DNA from 2 places in the Solibacillus sp. NPDC093137 genome. Region 2 is predicted to be linked to the other one. Evidence: riboswitches for the same ligand, from Rfam matches in the RefSeq annotation. Region 2 holds a riboswitch; the other holds the start of a gene.

What was found. Region 2 has a riboswitch for glycine ahead of ACQKN3_RS06325 (amino acid permease). Riboswitches for the same ligand answer to the same signal wherever they lie in the genome.
Region 1: another riboswitch for glycine. It lies ahead of gcvT (glycine cleavage system aminomethyltransferase GcvT); the one in region 2 lies ahead of ACQKN3_RS06325 (amino acid permease).

The regions. Positions count from the first base shown of each region.
Region 1 is NZ_JBNNVH010000001.1:457,173-464,892, forward strand. It holds gene comGA (competence type IV pilus ATPase ComGA) at 1-712, shown strand, start outside; gene comGB (competence type IV pilus assembly protein ComGB) at 693-1,766, shown strand; gene comGC (competence type IV pilus major pilin ComGC) at 1,782-2,096, shown strand; gene ACQKN3_RS02260 (prepilin-type N-terminal cleavage/methylation domain-containing protein) at 2,099-2,650, shown strand; gene ACQKN3_RS02265 (type II secretion system protein) at 2,559-2,852, shown strand; gene comGF (competence type IV pilus minor pilin ComGF) at 2,849-3,304, shown strand; gene ACQKN3_RS02275 (shikimate kinase) at 3,614-4,126, shown strand; glycine riboswitch at 4,253-4,345, shown strand; glycine riboswitch at 4,349-4,458, shown strand; gene gcvT (glycine cleavage system aminomethyltransferase GcvT) at 4,619-5,728, shown strand; gene gcvPA (aminomethyl-transferring glycine dehydrogenase subunit GcvPA) at 5,832-7,178, shown strand; gene gcvPB (aminomethyl-transferring glycine dehydrogenase subunit GcvPB) at 7,171-7,720, shown strand, end outside.
Region 2 is NZ_JBNNVH010000001.1:1,232,515-1,240,234, forward strand. It holds gene ACQKN3_RS06320 (cobalamin-independent methionine synthase II family protein) at 1-396, shown strand, start outside; gene ACQKN3_RS06325 (amino acid permease) at 495-1,832, opposite strand; glycine riboswitch at 2,087-2,166, opposite strand; gene ACQKN3_RS06330 (dehydrogenase) at 2,487-3,023, opposite strand; gene aspA (aspartate ammonia-lyase) at 3,245-4,663, shown strand; gene ACQKN3_RS06340 (DNA primase) at 4,713-5,015, opposite strand; gene ACQKN3_RS06345 (DUF771 domain-containing protein) at 5,032-5,703, opposite strand; gene ACQKN3_RS06350 (ATPase) at 5,687-6,115, opposite strand; gene pgeF (peptidoglycan editing factor PgeF) at 6,204-6,965, shown strand; gene ACQKN3_RS06360 (VOC family protein) at 7,064-7,459, opposite strand.

The sequences.
Region 1 (7,720 bases), 780 kb from region 2:
TTCCAGTTTCTTTAAAGAAAGTTTAGCAGTTCGAATATTACGGCAGAACTACACCGTCCCGTTACAGACATTATGTCACTTCCGGGAAAGTGTTGAACAGTTGTATAGATTGTCCAGACTGGAGAGTGGGTTATTATTACTTAGCGGTGCGACCGGATCGGGCAAAACAACAACATTATATTCATTGCTCCAATATTGTTCGCAGCATTTATCTCGACATGTCATTTCTTTGGAGGATCCAGTGGAAAGCAGGCAAGAACAGCTCTTGCAAATTCAAGTGAACGAGCGAGCCGGAATGACGTATTCAGCAGGTCTAAAGGCAATTTTAAGACATTCTCCCGAAGTGATCATGCTCGGAGAGATTCGGGACAGAGAAACAGCAAAGGTCGCAATAGAAGCGGCGTTTTCCGGACACCTCGTAATTTCGACGATACATGCAAAGGATACGGTGAACTGTATTTACCGTCTACATGACTTGTCGGTTTCATTTGAGGAAATGCGGCAGATGCTAAGAGCTGTTGTTTCTCAGCGTCTAATCGAAACAGAGGATAACGGCTATAAAGCTATTTTTGAATTTTTAACAGATGATCAATTACAGCTTGCCTTTGAATCCATCATCCAAGAAAAATCATTTACATTACCTTTTGATCAAACATTGGCAGGTCAAATCGCAAAACTTCATGAGGATTACTATGAATATACCACTCCTTAAAAATGCCACATCAGCTGCTTTGTTTAAAAAACCTATTATAAAGTCCTCTGAGCTTCCTACATTACTCCAACGAATCTCCACACTGTTAAATGAAGGCTATACATTTGCCCACAGTATCGAAATGCTGTTGCCTTATCATGTAAAACATTATGAACCGGTCCAACAGGAAATTTCGAATATATTGCGCGGGGGTGGCAGTGCAACACAAGTTTTTCAGCTGCTTTGTCTTGATAAACAATATTTAGTGTCAATTGAGTTGGCAGAAGTGACGGGCAAGTTAAGTGAAGCGATTGGTCTTGTCGCAAAGCAGCTCGTTTTTCAACAGCAGGCGAAAATGAAACTAATAAAAGTGATGTCGTATCCGCTCATTTTATTTACATTTTTAATAATACTGTTTTTAGCCTTTCGAACATATTTTCTGCCGAATATGTCTTCAGTTATTACATCCCGAGTCCAAAGTGGATCGTCCGCCAGCATTCAGTGGTCGAAGTTTTTCCTCCATATGCCAGACTATATTATTGCAGTTGGTATTGCTCTCGGCATTGTCCTCTCCCTTTTTATTTATCAAATCCGTAAGAAACGAATTGATTTGCAGCTCCATCTACTGTTTAGGCTCCCGTTAATCGGTCTTTTTTGGCGCCTATTTCTGACGAGACAATTTGCCCGCCATTTAGGCAATCTATTATTAGCCGGCTTCTCGCTCCAAAAAGCATTCGATCATTTAAAATCCCAACATCACCAAAAGCACATTGCGTATATTGCAGGTATACTCCAAGAACGCATTCTTATTGGCGATTCATTGGAGCGTGCAGTTGAAATCGTCGGCTACTTTTATCCGAAATTTGAACATTTTATTGCCCACGGTGAGGCGAGCGGCTTGTTAGGACGGGAGCTTATTTTATATTGCGAGCTTTTGGATGAAAAGCTTCAGAAAGTAATTGAACAAATCTTGGCGATAATTCAGCCGCTGCTATTTGTGATCATTGCCATTTGCGTAATTGCTGCATATTTAAGTATTTTAATTCCGATGTATGATGTCATTGATTTTATATAAGTAGAGGTGGATCAGATGAAAAATGAAAAAGGATTTACGTTAGTAGAGATGCTTGTTGTTTTATTAATCATTTCCATTTTAATATTGGTTACAATTCCCAACGTTTCAAAACACTTCGCATCAATCGATGAAAAAGGTTGTAACGCTTATGTTCTCATGCTTCAAGGACAAGTAGAAGCATATAAACTGAACAAAAATGATTATCCAGCTTCGGTCTCGGATTTAATTGACGAGGGGTATATTGTGGAAAAGGACTTAAAATGTCCGGATAATACGGAAATTAAAATAGTGGATGGTAAAGTCATTGGACCGGGGAACAGCGAAACGTAACGATGAAAGAGAAAGTAAAATTACTGTTAACGGATGAAAAAGGTTTTACATTAATGGAAATGCTCATTGTTCTCTTTATCTTTTTGGTCGTCAATTCAACAATCCTCTCACTTTCACAAAAGCCGTTAATGGATTATACAGAAAAACAGGTAATGAATCAAAATGAGATGTTAATACGCATGACACAATTGTTATCCATTGAGACCGGAACGTCCCATAGCTTTGAAATTATTAACTGTCACCGAATACAAGTAATGGATTGGACTACTTCTAATATTATTTACGACCAGCGAATAGCGCGGCCAATTGACATGTATTTATCCACTCCGCATAACCGGCTGTTATTTAATACGAGAGGAAATGTCCAGGCCTTTGGACGGCTAACGTATCATTTTGAGAATACAAGCCATCAATACTCTGTGAATATCGGCAAAGCCAGGATTTTGGAAAAGGAGGTTTTTAATGAGCCAGGAAGGACTAACTCTTGTAGAAACACTGTTAGCAGTCGTCATCTTATTTTTCCTTTCGTCGACAATCATTCCGCTCACATTTAATATGCAACAGCAAATAGCTATACAAAAAGTACAAGCTCATGCTGCAGAAGTAGCTTTTATAGGAGCGCTGAAATATAAAAGATTTGGACAATCCGCCGGAGTTCAACACATTGACGGGGTTCAGTTTCAATGGAATTACGATGGGTACCAAGTATGTGTCCATTATGACAACAATGAAAAAGAAGAGGAACTGTGTATATGAAATTGTGGCAAATATTTAATGAGCGGGGTTTTACACTACTGGAAAGCTTGTTTCAGTTAACCGTATTTGTACTTTTTACCGCAATAAGCCTGCTTATCCTTATATGGGTTCGGGATCTTCAACAGCTTGAGACGATGAAAGATGAGGTGAACTGGGAATTGTTCGTTTATGATCTTCATCAATACAATATGAATTCAGCATCTGGGATGGTGCTCAGCTCTGGTATGCTGCAACTGGAAATATCAAATGACCCCGAGGAGCGTTTGTTTGTTTTTGATAAATCAGAACAGCATTTGCGTAAAAGGTCGAATAAAGGGGGAAATGAAATTATGCTGCCTTTTGTTGAGAAATGGGAGTTGGCGGTGGATGAAAATGATGTGAATATGAGGGTAGTGATGAAAAATGGAACAAAGCGAGAAAGAGACCTCGTGTTACCATTGCCTCCAAAATGAGAAGGGTGCATTATTTTTGCTGGCTGTATTTTTATTGTTCATAGTTTCCGGAGCTGCTGTTTTCTTTACAAATGCATATTTTGCGCAAATAAAAGTATATAATTCATTGGAATCTATTTACGTTCGTGCTACGATAAATATACTAAATTTACCTTAAAGTTCGACTTCTTTTTGCAAAGTCGAAAAAATGTCGCATAATGCGATTTTGTTTGACCTAAAAATATTTCTGTTTAAGTAGCAAAATAGAAACGAAAGAATAGGTAGAGGCGTAATTGATTAAGTAGTCCGTAATAGAAGAAGGTGAACAGCATGCGTAAAATTTATTTAGTAGGATTTATGGGGTGCGGAAAAAGTGCGATTGGAAGACGTTTAAGTTTTTTCTTGAAAATGCCGTATTACGATATGGATCATGAAATTGTACGACAACAGGGTATGACAATTCCTGAAATTTTCGAGAAATACGGCGAAGCACACTTCCGAAAAATCGAGACGGAATTTTTAAAGAACTTTCGTGATGAAGCATGCATTATCGCTACAGGCGGTGGGGTAGCCGTAAATGAAGAAAACAGGAGAATTATGCGCCAGACAGGGCTTGTATTTTTTCTTGATGCAAAATTTGAAGATATTTATATGCGTATTCGGAATGACAAAAACCGTCCCATTGTTCAATCATCAACGGAGCAAGAATTGGAAAATCTGTATCACCAACGCAGAAAGAATTATCGACTAGCTGGCCATATACAAGTACTGACAGCCGGGAGAACGTTAAGACAAATTGTTGAGTACATCGGCTTTCAAGTGAAACGTCTTAAAGGCGAATGATCACTGGATAATTGCACTTAATGTTCGTATTTTGAATAAAATTAAAAAAAGATTGCGTTTGCATTATATTCAATGTTAGGATATTGCTAAGAAGAGCAATAACATGAAGTAAATAATCTAACGCGGATGATGGTACGGGGAGAGAACGTGATGTCACGTCGCCGAAGGAGCAAATAGCTATGCTATGAATCTCTCAGGCAAAAAGACTCGTATTGGACGCAACTCTGGAGAGTGCTGTAATCAGCTATTGTTGCGAACAGCCACCAACGGGGAAAGCCTAAATTGTGATAGTGGATCAAATTTGGGTGTAACTTTCAGGTGCAAGGACAGAGAATCTCGGTAAAGGGGATTCGTCTGTCTTTTTTTGTGGAGAAATCGGCTTTTAATATTCTGATGATTCTAATAAAAAGATAGATTTACACTTTGATAGGTGTAATGTTGTTTCCCCTTACAAAGCAAAATGAACATACATAACTAAAGGAGGAAATGAACATGACAAATGAATTAAAGCTAAAGCGCACACCACTTTTTGATGAATATGCAAAGTATGGTGGAAAAACAGTTGATTTTGGCGGCTGGGAATTACCGGTACAATTTTCTTCGATTAAAGAGGAGCATGATGCGGTTCGTAACCGTGCAGGACTTTTTGATGTATCCCATATGGGGGAAATTATCGTAGAAGGTCCGAATGCACTAGTTTATCTACAAAAGATGCTTTCCAACGATATTTCTAAAATTGCAGTTGGCGGCGCACAATACAGTGCACTATGTTATGAAGATGGCGGTGTTGTTGACGATTTACTGACATACCGTTTGGAAGATAACCGTTATTTACTATGTGTTAATGCAGCGAATATTGAAAAGGACTTTGAATGGTTACAGCAGCATGTCGAAGGGGATGTCAAAGTGACAAATGTGTCAGATGACTATGCTCAAATCGCATTGCAAGGACCATTATCTCAGGAAGTTCTGCAAACATTAACAGCAACAGATTTAACGGCAATTAAATATTTTAAATTCCAGGACAATGTGGATGTAGGCGGTCATTCGGTTCTAGTTTCTCGCTCTGGCTATACAGGTGAAGACGGATTTGAAATTTACGGGACACCAGCAGCGATTGTCGATCTATGGAACAAAATTTTGGAAGCAGGAAAAGACAAAGGTGTAGTAGCGGCCGGTTTAGGAGCACGTGATACACTTCGCTTTGAAGCTTGCTTACCATTATATGGCCAAGAGATTTCAAAAGAGATTTCACCATTGGAAGCGGGAATTGGCTTTGCGGTGAAATTGGCAAAGGATCCGCAATTTATCGGTCAGCAAGCATTAATTGACCAAAAAGAAAATGGCCTAACACGTAAATCTGTAGGCATCGAGATGATTGATAAAGGTATTCCCCGCCATGGCTATAAAGTATTTAAAGATGGTGAAGAGATTGGTTTTGTAACTACAGGAACTCAGTCACCAATGACAAAGCGCAATATCGGCTTAGCTTTAATTGACGCAAAATTCACAGAAGTTGGAACTGAATTAGAAATTGAAGTACGAAAAAATAGAGCAAAAGCAGTTGTTGTAGAAACTCCATTTTACAAGCGTGCAAAATAAAATGAAACTTCAATCAGTGGGGGTCTTCATCCCCTAGATTGGTAGTTGAACCAAGCTTACTACCCGTTAATACGGGATAAAACTTTTGAAAAGAGGGTTAACAATGAAACATCGTTATTTACCAATGACGGAACAAGATAAACAAGAAATGTTAGACCGTATCGGGGTTGCGACAATTGATGAGCTTTTCGAGGATATTCCTGAGAAAGTTCGCTTCCAAGGAAGCTACAATATTAAACCTGCCAAGTCAGAAGCCGCTTTAATGAAGGAACTGGCACAACTTGCTTCAAAAAATAAAGATACAGCAAGCAATGTATCGTTTTTAGGTGCAGGTGTATACAACCACTATAAACCGGTAATTGTTGATCACGTTATTTCACGTTCGGAGTTCTATACAGCATACACGCCATATCAGCCGGAAATTTCACAAGGTGAACTTCAAGCGATTTTTGAGTTCCAAACGATGATCGCAGAACTGACAGGCATGGATATTGCAAACTCTTCTATGTATGATGGCGGTACGGCATTGGCAGAAGCAGGTATGCTTGCTGCAGGTCATACACGTCGCGGAAAGTTACTTGTTTCAGGAGCTGTACATCCGGAGTATCAAGATGTTGTGAAAATGTATGCTACAGGACAATCAATAGAAGTCGTTACAATTCCTGCAAAAGACGGTGTGACAGACATCGAAGCACTAAAAGGCCTGATCGATGACCAAACAGCCGGCGTAATCGTTCAATATCCGAACTTCTTTGGTCAAGTTGAAAACCTGCAGCCGCTTGCAGACATTACACATGACGCAAAAGGATTGTTTATCGTATCTGCGAACCCGTTAGCTCTTGGCGTTTTAACACCACCAGGAAAATTAGGCGCAGATATTACAGTTGGGGATGCACAAGTATTCGGAATTGCTGAAGCGTTCGGTGGTCCACACTGTGGCTATTTCGCCGTAACGAATAAATTAATGCGTAAAGTACCTGGCCGTCTTGTTGGGGAAACAGTAGACCAAGAGGGTCGCCGTGGTTATGTATTAACATTACAAGCGCGTGAGCAGCACATCCGTCGCGACAAAGCGACATCTAATATTTGTTCTAACCAGGCATTGCTTGCACTTGCTTCTTCAGTAGCAATGACAGCTCTTGGAAAGCAAGGTATGCAGGAAATGGCGAAACAAAATATCGTGAAGACACGCTTTGCTAAAAATGCCTTTGAAGCAGCTGGTTTTGAAGTTGTTTATCAAGGCGCACACTTCAACGAAATCGTCGTTAAGACAAATCATAATGTGACAGAGCTAAACAAAGCATTAATCGAAAAAGGCATTATCGGCGGTTTTGACTTAGGTCGTGTTTATCCTGAATTAAAAAATCATGCACTCATTGCTGTTACGGAAATCCGTACAAAAGAAGAAATCGAGCAATTAGTTGCAGAAATGGGGGCTTACAATGCATAACGAAAACCAAACACTCATTTTCGAAATTACAAAACCAGGTCGTGTCGGCTACAACTTAGAGCCATTGGATGTTCCTGATTTTGATTTAGAAGAACTTCTGCCGAAAGAGTTAGTACGTCAAGAAGCGGCTGAACTGCCGGAAGTTGCAGAATTAGATATTATGCGTCACTATACAGCACTTTCAAAACGTAACCATGGTGTGGATTCAGGGTTCTATCCACTTGGTTCATGTACGATGAAGTACAATCCGAAAGTCAATGAAACAGTTGCACGTTACGCTGGTTTTGCCCATGTTCACCCATTACAGGATGAGTCGACAGTACAAGGTGCAATGGAATTATTATATGATCTGCAGACATCACTTCAGGAAATTACGGGTATGGATGAAGTAACATTACAACCGGCAGCAGGCGCACATGGTGAATGGACAGCATTAATGATGATCCGTGCATTCCATGAGGCAAATGGTGAAGGTCACCGTAACAAAGTAATAGTACCGGACTCAGCTCACGGTACAAACCCGGCTTCTGCTACAGTGGCAG
Region 2 (7,720 bases):
CATAATTGCCGAGGTAACTACGACTCACGTAATATGGGTGGTGGTTCTTACATTAAAATTGCTAACCTCTTCTTAAAGCAACTAAATTATGACCGCTTCTTCTTAGAGTGGGATGATGACCGTGCTGGTTCAATTGAAGCACTGGCTGTCTTCAAAGATAAACCAAATGTAGAAATTGTATTAGGATTATTATCTTCTAAAACGAATACTTTAGATAATGAAGATCGTATTATTAAAATGCTTGATGAAGCGTCTAAAATTATCGACAAAGACCGTTTGTTCATTTCACACCAATGCGGTTTCGCTTCCTGCGATGGCGGCAATGAACTTACAGAAGCTGAACAATGGGCAAAAATTCAGCAAGGACAGCAACTTGCTCTGCAGTACTGGAGTTAAATATAAACATATAATTTTCAATATGAAAAACACGCAAATTCTCGGTATCTTTGAATTTGCGTGTTTTCCGTTTTTTATAACATGTTGGATTTGCCTAATTATCTTTTACGAACCTTATAAAGAACAAACAGCAGTATAAACCATAACGGTGTTAACAGCAGTGAAGTTCTCGTAGACTCGGAAATGGCCATAATGATTAGTAAAAACAAGAAGAAGGCCAATATTAAATAGTTGATAAATGGTGTTAAAGGTGCTTTGAAAATTGAAGATCTATGTAATTCCGGATGACGCTTTTTGTAAATAATATGCGAAATCAGAATAATGCTCCAAACCCAAATAAAACAAATTGCACTAATTGTTGTCACGATACTAAATGCATCGTCCGGCATGAAATAGCTAAGCAATGCACCAATCGATACTACAACCGCAGAAAATAACAGACCATTTTGCGGCACTGCATTTTTGTTTAATTTACCGTAAGCTTTTGGTGCTTGTTTATTACTACTTAAACTGAACAGCATACGACTCGTTGAGAACATTCCGCTATTTCCTGCAGAAGCAGCTGATGTCAGCACAACAAAGTTAATCAAACCTGCTGCAATCGGAATACCTACCAATGCGAAAACCTGAACGAATGGTGAGCTTGACGCGCTTAGTGTATCCCAAGGGTTGATTGTTAAAATTACGAATAATGCTCCTACATAAAACAGCAGAATACGAACGGGAATTTTATTAATTGCAGATGGGATATTCTTTTGCGGGTTTGCCGTTTCAGCAGCTGCTACCCCTACTAATTCAACACCAACGAATGCAAAGACAACCATTTGGAACGCCATTAAAAATCCAAATGCCCCATTCGGGAATAATCCGCCATGCTCCCATAAATTTGATACAGCAACCTTGCCTGTATCTGTTTCAAAGCCAATAATCAGCAATACAATACCTATTGCGATCAACGCAACAATTGTGATGATCTTAATTAACGCAAACCAAAACTCCAGCTCTCCGAACAGTTTGACCGTCAATAAATTCAAAATAAGTAAAACTACTAAACATGCGATAGCCGGTACCCATTGCGGGATATCAAACCAGTACTGCGTGTACATGCCGACAGCGATAATATCCGCCATTGCCGTCATAATCCAGCAAAACCAATATGTCCAGCCTGTAATATAGCCTGCCCAGTCCCCTAAGTATTCAGTAGCGAACTCAGTAAAAGATGCATAGCCGCCTTTTGATAAAAGCAATTCGCCAAGTGCACGCATGACGAAAAATAGTGCGGTTCCAACGATTAAGTATGCAAAGATAATAGAAGGTCCTGCAAGTGAGATCGCTTTACCTGACCCTAAAAACAACCCCGTTCCGATCGTTCCTCCAATCGCAATTAACTGAACGTGGCGATTTTTCAGATCGCGCTTTAATTCTTGTTGTTCCAAAACGATTCCTCCAAAGGATAAGTATTTTGTCTGTTTACACAGCGCAAAATAATAAGTACTTCATCGCGGTCCATCAAGTAAATTTTTCTGGAATAAAAACAGGGACTGATAATATGCCAGTCCCTGTGTCTAAGAATAATCGATTTCGCCTCTGCAAAATCGCGCCCAGATTTAAAAAAATCTGTGACATCTATCGAGGGCTTTTCATTAAACAATGGATGTTCATACACCCTATGTTAAAGAAAAGCGTCTCTCATTACTCTTCTGTCCTTTTGCCTGAGATTGTGAACCCTTCGGCGACGCGGATTATCGCGCTCTCTCCAGAAACTGCTCCCGTCAGTAGTTTTATCCACGACGATCAACGCTTGATATGTATGCAATTAGTTGCCTATAGGTCCCTGGCATCTTCCAGTTTCCTATAGTTCGCGTTCAATACTATTATTGTACGATAATCATACTACCAATTTTTTGACCGTCTTACAATGGACAATCGGAGTCGTTTATTATGTAAATAGCAATTTAACCTTATTCCCAACATAATGTTTTCTTCTTGCAGAAAATTCATGACCAAAAAAATATTACACCGAAAATTCGATATTTTCAGTGTAATATTCATATAGAGGAATTGGTAGCCCCTCGTATTACTGTATTCGTTTACTGCAATTTTTCCTGAACCGTTGAATCTTCTTCATATGTTGTTCGATTGATATCAATCAGCTTTCCTTTTGAGGTGTTAGTCTTTTTCATTTTGACAACATACGTATTGTCCAATGCAATTTCTGTGCAGACGATGTCTTTCTCGCTGCGAATATCTTCCGGATAGTTTAAGGTAATGACTAAAAGATCCTCATCTTTTTCGATTTTCTCAATTTCCCTTCCACAGCCATCCGAATATCCTGTGACAAACAGCACTTCCTCTGTTTCAAAATCGACAGATGGAACCGACTCAAAACCAAAAATATCGGCCCAAGTAGTATAAAGCTTTTCCTCCTGCACGATTGAAATACTCGTACCGACCTCAGGAGGTATCGAATCTAAATGAAACAGTAATTCATATTCTACTTTATTTTCATTATTTTCTTCCTGCACAGGTTCAGTTGAATCGGTTGATGTTTCGTTTTCTTTCGTATTACATGCTGCAAGGAGCAAGATCATTCCCACGACCAACATATAACTTAACCATTTCTTCATCGACAATCACCTCATCCCTTTATCCCTTTCCTAATTAGTCGTATAGAAAATCAAAAAGTTACGAAATTTCACTCATTATATTTGTTAATATTGGTTAATTTAAGCTTACGTGAGAACGTTAAATAAACTAATAATTCAGCAAGTAAGCTTTTATTATTATATGGCGTATAATGTAGTTGTTTATCCAACTATTACACCATTCTCTTGGAGGGTTTGTACAAATGAGTACACGTATTGAAAAAGACTTTTTAGGCACATTAGAAATTCCAAAGGACGTTTATTACGGCGTTCAAACAACTCGTGCATTAGAAAATTTCCCGATTACTAAAATGACAATGCACCCTGAATTAATTCGTGCATTTGCCATCGTAAAGAAAAGTTCGGCACTTGCAAATGCCGCTATCGGCAAATTGGATCCAGTAATTGCCAATGCAATTGCACAAGCATCAGATGACATTATTTCAGGACTATTACATGACCAGTTCGTTGTAGATCCAATTCAGGGCGGAGCAGGCACTTCAATGAACATGAATGCCAATGAAGTAATTGCAAACCGCGCACTGGAAATTTTAGGGGAAGAAAAAGGTACTTATTCAATCATTAGTCCTAACAGCCATGTCAATATGGCGCAGTCAACAAATGATGCATTCCCATCGGCTATTCATATTGCAACAGTTTCTACGTTAAATAATTTAATTATGGCGATGGAAATGATGCGTGATAGCTTTATCAGAAAATCAGTAGAATTCGATTCAATCGTTAAAATGGGTCGTACGCATTTACAAGATGCTGTACCTGTTCGTTTGGGCCAGGAATTCGGTGCCTACGCTGCCGTTGTTTCTCGTGATATTAACCGAATCAAAAAAGCGCAGCAAACAATGCTGCAAATCAATATCGGTGCGACTGCGATCGGTACAGGCCTGAATGCAGACCCTGAATATATGAAATTGGCAGTAGAAAACATCGCGGTTTACAGTGGCTTCCCATTCATAAAAGTGGACAATTTAATCGACGGTACACAAAATACCGATACGTATGCGGAAGTTTCATCAATGTTAAAAATTGCAATGATGAATATGTCTAAAATCTGTAATGACTTACGCTTAATGGCATCAGGTCCAAAAGCAGGATTTGCAGAAATTCGCTTACCTGAACGCCAACCAGGTTCTTCAATTATGCCAGGTAAAGTAAATCCGGTTATGCCAGAAGTCATTAACCAAATTGCTTTCCAAGTTATCGGTAACGATGTAACAATCTCACTTGCTTCAGAGGCAGGACAATTTGAGCTGAATGTAATGGAACCAGTTTTAGTATTTAATCTGCTACAGTCGATTGAAATTATGACAAACGGCTTCACAGTATTTACAAAATACTGCCTGGATCATATCGAAGCAAATGAAGCACGCCTGCATGATTTTGTTGAACGTTCAATCGGTGTAATTACAGCACTTGCCCCACATTTAGGCTATGAACGTTCAAGTCAAATTGCACGTGAAGCTCTGCATAGCGGCAAATCTGTACGCGAACTTTGCTTAATGTACAACTATTTCACGCTTGAGCAGCTGGATATTATTTTAAATCCATTCGAATTAACGCAACCAGGTATTGCTGGTGAACGAGCATTTGAAAAACAACAATAAAATTTAACATGAAAGCTCCGCCGAGATATTCCCGGCGGAGCTTTTTTCTTTAAGTATAGAGCACTTCTTTTGCAAGTGAAATCGCACGCTTGCTGACTTCCAATTTGTCGCCGTCCGCATTAAGCTTCACGACACCATTTGGTTCATCAAAAATGGATTTCAGCTGTGCTTTCGGTTTGACCCCAACCATTATTGGTCCTTTTTCGGCCTCATCCGTTCGCAGTTTTTCCTGCTCTCGTGCGACTCCTTGTTCTTCTCCGATTTTCGGGAAGGCTATTGTTTGTTGCTGTAAATTTCGGGGACGTGTCTGATTATTTAAACTTGAACTCCCTGTACCAACAGAACGAATCATAAAGATCCCCCTTCATCTATTTTTTCTTACTTTTTCGTATATCTATATCCGCGTATATTTCGACATCCTGAAGTGCCTGATTAGCAAGCTGATCCGCTTCTCCGTTTAGTTTGCGGTCAATATATTGATATTCCGGTCGAATGCCAAGCTTCTTGAGCTTCGCATCGATTTTATCCGCCCACGTTGTCAGAACGCTATCAGTTACTGCCCATTCGCCGTTCATTTCATTAATGACGACTTGCGAATCGCCGTAAATCTTTATTTTTTGATGATGGACACCCATTTCCTCAAGCTGTTCGACCGCAAGATTCAATGCCGCATACTCCGCTTCATTGTTTGATGTTAAATACTCCGCCAGCTGATTCGTCCGCAAGCGATAGTTTTTCCCATTCTGTTTATAATAGACGACAATCCCTAAACCGGCCAGCTTTTCTTCTCTATTAAATCCGCCATCGAAATACAATTCCACTTCGGTAGGTTCTGTTTCAAGAGATTTCAAATATTTTTTCAGCTCTTTTAATGTCCATGTACTGTCATGTTCATCTGTCATCACAATATTTTTTGTGCGACCCGTATTTTCCATATCCAGCACGAGCGTGTAGGCATGCGCTGCAGGAATTGCCTCACTTCGCCATGTGATTTCCTGCTTTGACTTAGTAATGTATTGCCATTCAATCGTCAATTCCAATCGGCTCTCCCCTTCCATTTGTCGTCTGCTTCAAATCTTCTTTATAAAACCAGTTAATACACAATGTACTAACCATTATGCCAACTATAAACGGTGGTGATACAAAAAATAAAAAATACGCGCTGCCGATCGGTGCTTTCATAAAGTATCCGAATACGATTGGCTGCAGAATACAAAAAATAAAGCTTGTTAAGTAAAGTGCCCGTTTGCTGTAATTTTTACGCATGAAGTACAGCACATAATACCAGGGAATCACGACAAAAAAATAAATCGGTAAAACATAAAAAGTAAAGGCCGCGGCAGTTCCGAATGTAATCATTTGATTCACATAAGGCAATGAAAATGCGATAAAGGCAATGACCGCCATGACATAAGGTAAAAGACCCGTTAAAATGATTTGCCAACTCTTCATCACATACCCCCTATTTTTCATCATTATACCAAACACCATTTGCCTATACAAAATTCGCTTTTGCGGGTATAGTACAGGGGGTGATAAAATGAAAATAAAATTTTATGAAAATAATGAAAAACATGTACTGGGCATTACATTGAAGGATTCAGCCTTTGCCGAGGACAATAATATGGCACTCCATGTTTGCAAAAACGAAGCTGCTATTATCAAAAACCGCCAACAGCTTGCCTCACTGCTGCAAACGGATTTATCTAAGTTTGTATGTGCCAATCAAACACATAGTGCAAACTTCTTCCGTGTGGAAAAATCTGAAATCGGTAAAGGAGCAACCGACAACGCAACTGCAGTTCCCGATACCGACGCACTGTATACGTATGAACCGAACGTCGTGATCTCAAGCTTTACCGCAGATTGTGTACCGGTCTTATTTTATAATGAAAAAACAAATGTCATCGGGGCTGTTCATTCCGGGTGGCAAGGGACGATTAAAGAAATTACATTGAAGTTACTGCAGTATTTACAACAACAAGAAAATTGCGATTTACGTGATTTGAAAGTAATGATCGGCCCTGCAATCAGTCAGGAAAAATTTGAAGTAGATGCCGATGTACAGGAAAAATTCAAAGCACTCGGCTATGCGGACGAATTTATGTACTGGAATGAAGAAACGGGCAAATTTCATATCGACAACCAGTTAACAGTGAAAAAGCAGTGCATGCTTGCAGGTGTGCCTGATGAAAATATTACGATTGACCGTATGTGCACATTTATGGACGATGATGGATTCTCCCACCGCCAAGACCGCTCAACAGGCAGACATTTGAGCTTTATTATGCGGAAGGAATAGGTTCTTTTGTATAGAATATGTGTAACGGAACACCTACAATTCATTAGGTGTTCCATTTTTAATTTCATATAGAAGAAAAAACATTTAAACAGGCAAGGTCATGGTGCTACCAACTCAACCTTAATTCTATCTGGATCTTCAAAAAATACCGCGTAATAATCTTCCCCTCCCGCATAGGGATGTTTATCAGTATAAAGGATCTTAACACCCTTCCTTTCTAACATTCTTGTCATATCATCTACTTGTTGACGGGAGCTTGCATGGAAGGCCAAATGGTTTAGACCAACTCTACATCTATGATAAGGTACATCCATATACCGTTCTTCTGCTTGCACAAAAACGATATAGGTCTCTCCGATTTTCCAACTATGTCCGCTTTCCCACGATTGAAAAGATTCATATCCCAATTCTTCTAAAAACCAACCCCAAAAGTTGATGGAACTTTTTAAATCAGAAACATATAGTTCAATATGATGTATAAGCCCTTTTGACAATGGATGACTTCCTTTCTATCTACCAAATAATCTGTAATCTATAAATATTATGCTTTCACCCTTGAATCCTATATTCCCCTGTGGAAGCATTAAAGCCCACCGCTTTCATTTCTGTCTGCTCACTATTCCAACCTATTACTAACATTAAACTGATATTTCTCACTTTGTCTTTAATAAGCATAAAATTATAATCTTTCGCTCAATAATGGGGAATCATGTTCCTGGCTTATTATTGGGATTTGTTTTGCTATTTTTGCCGAA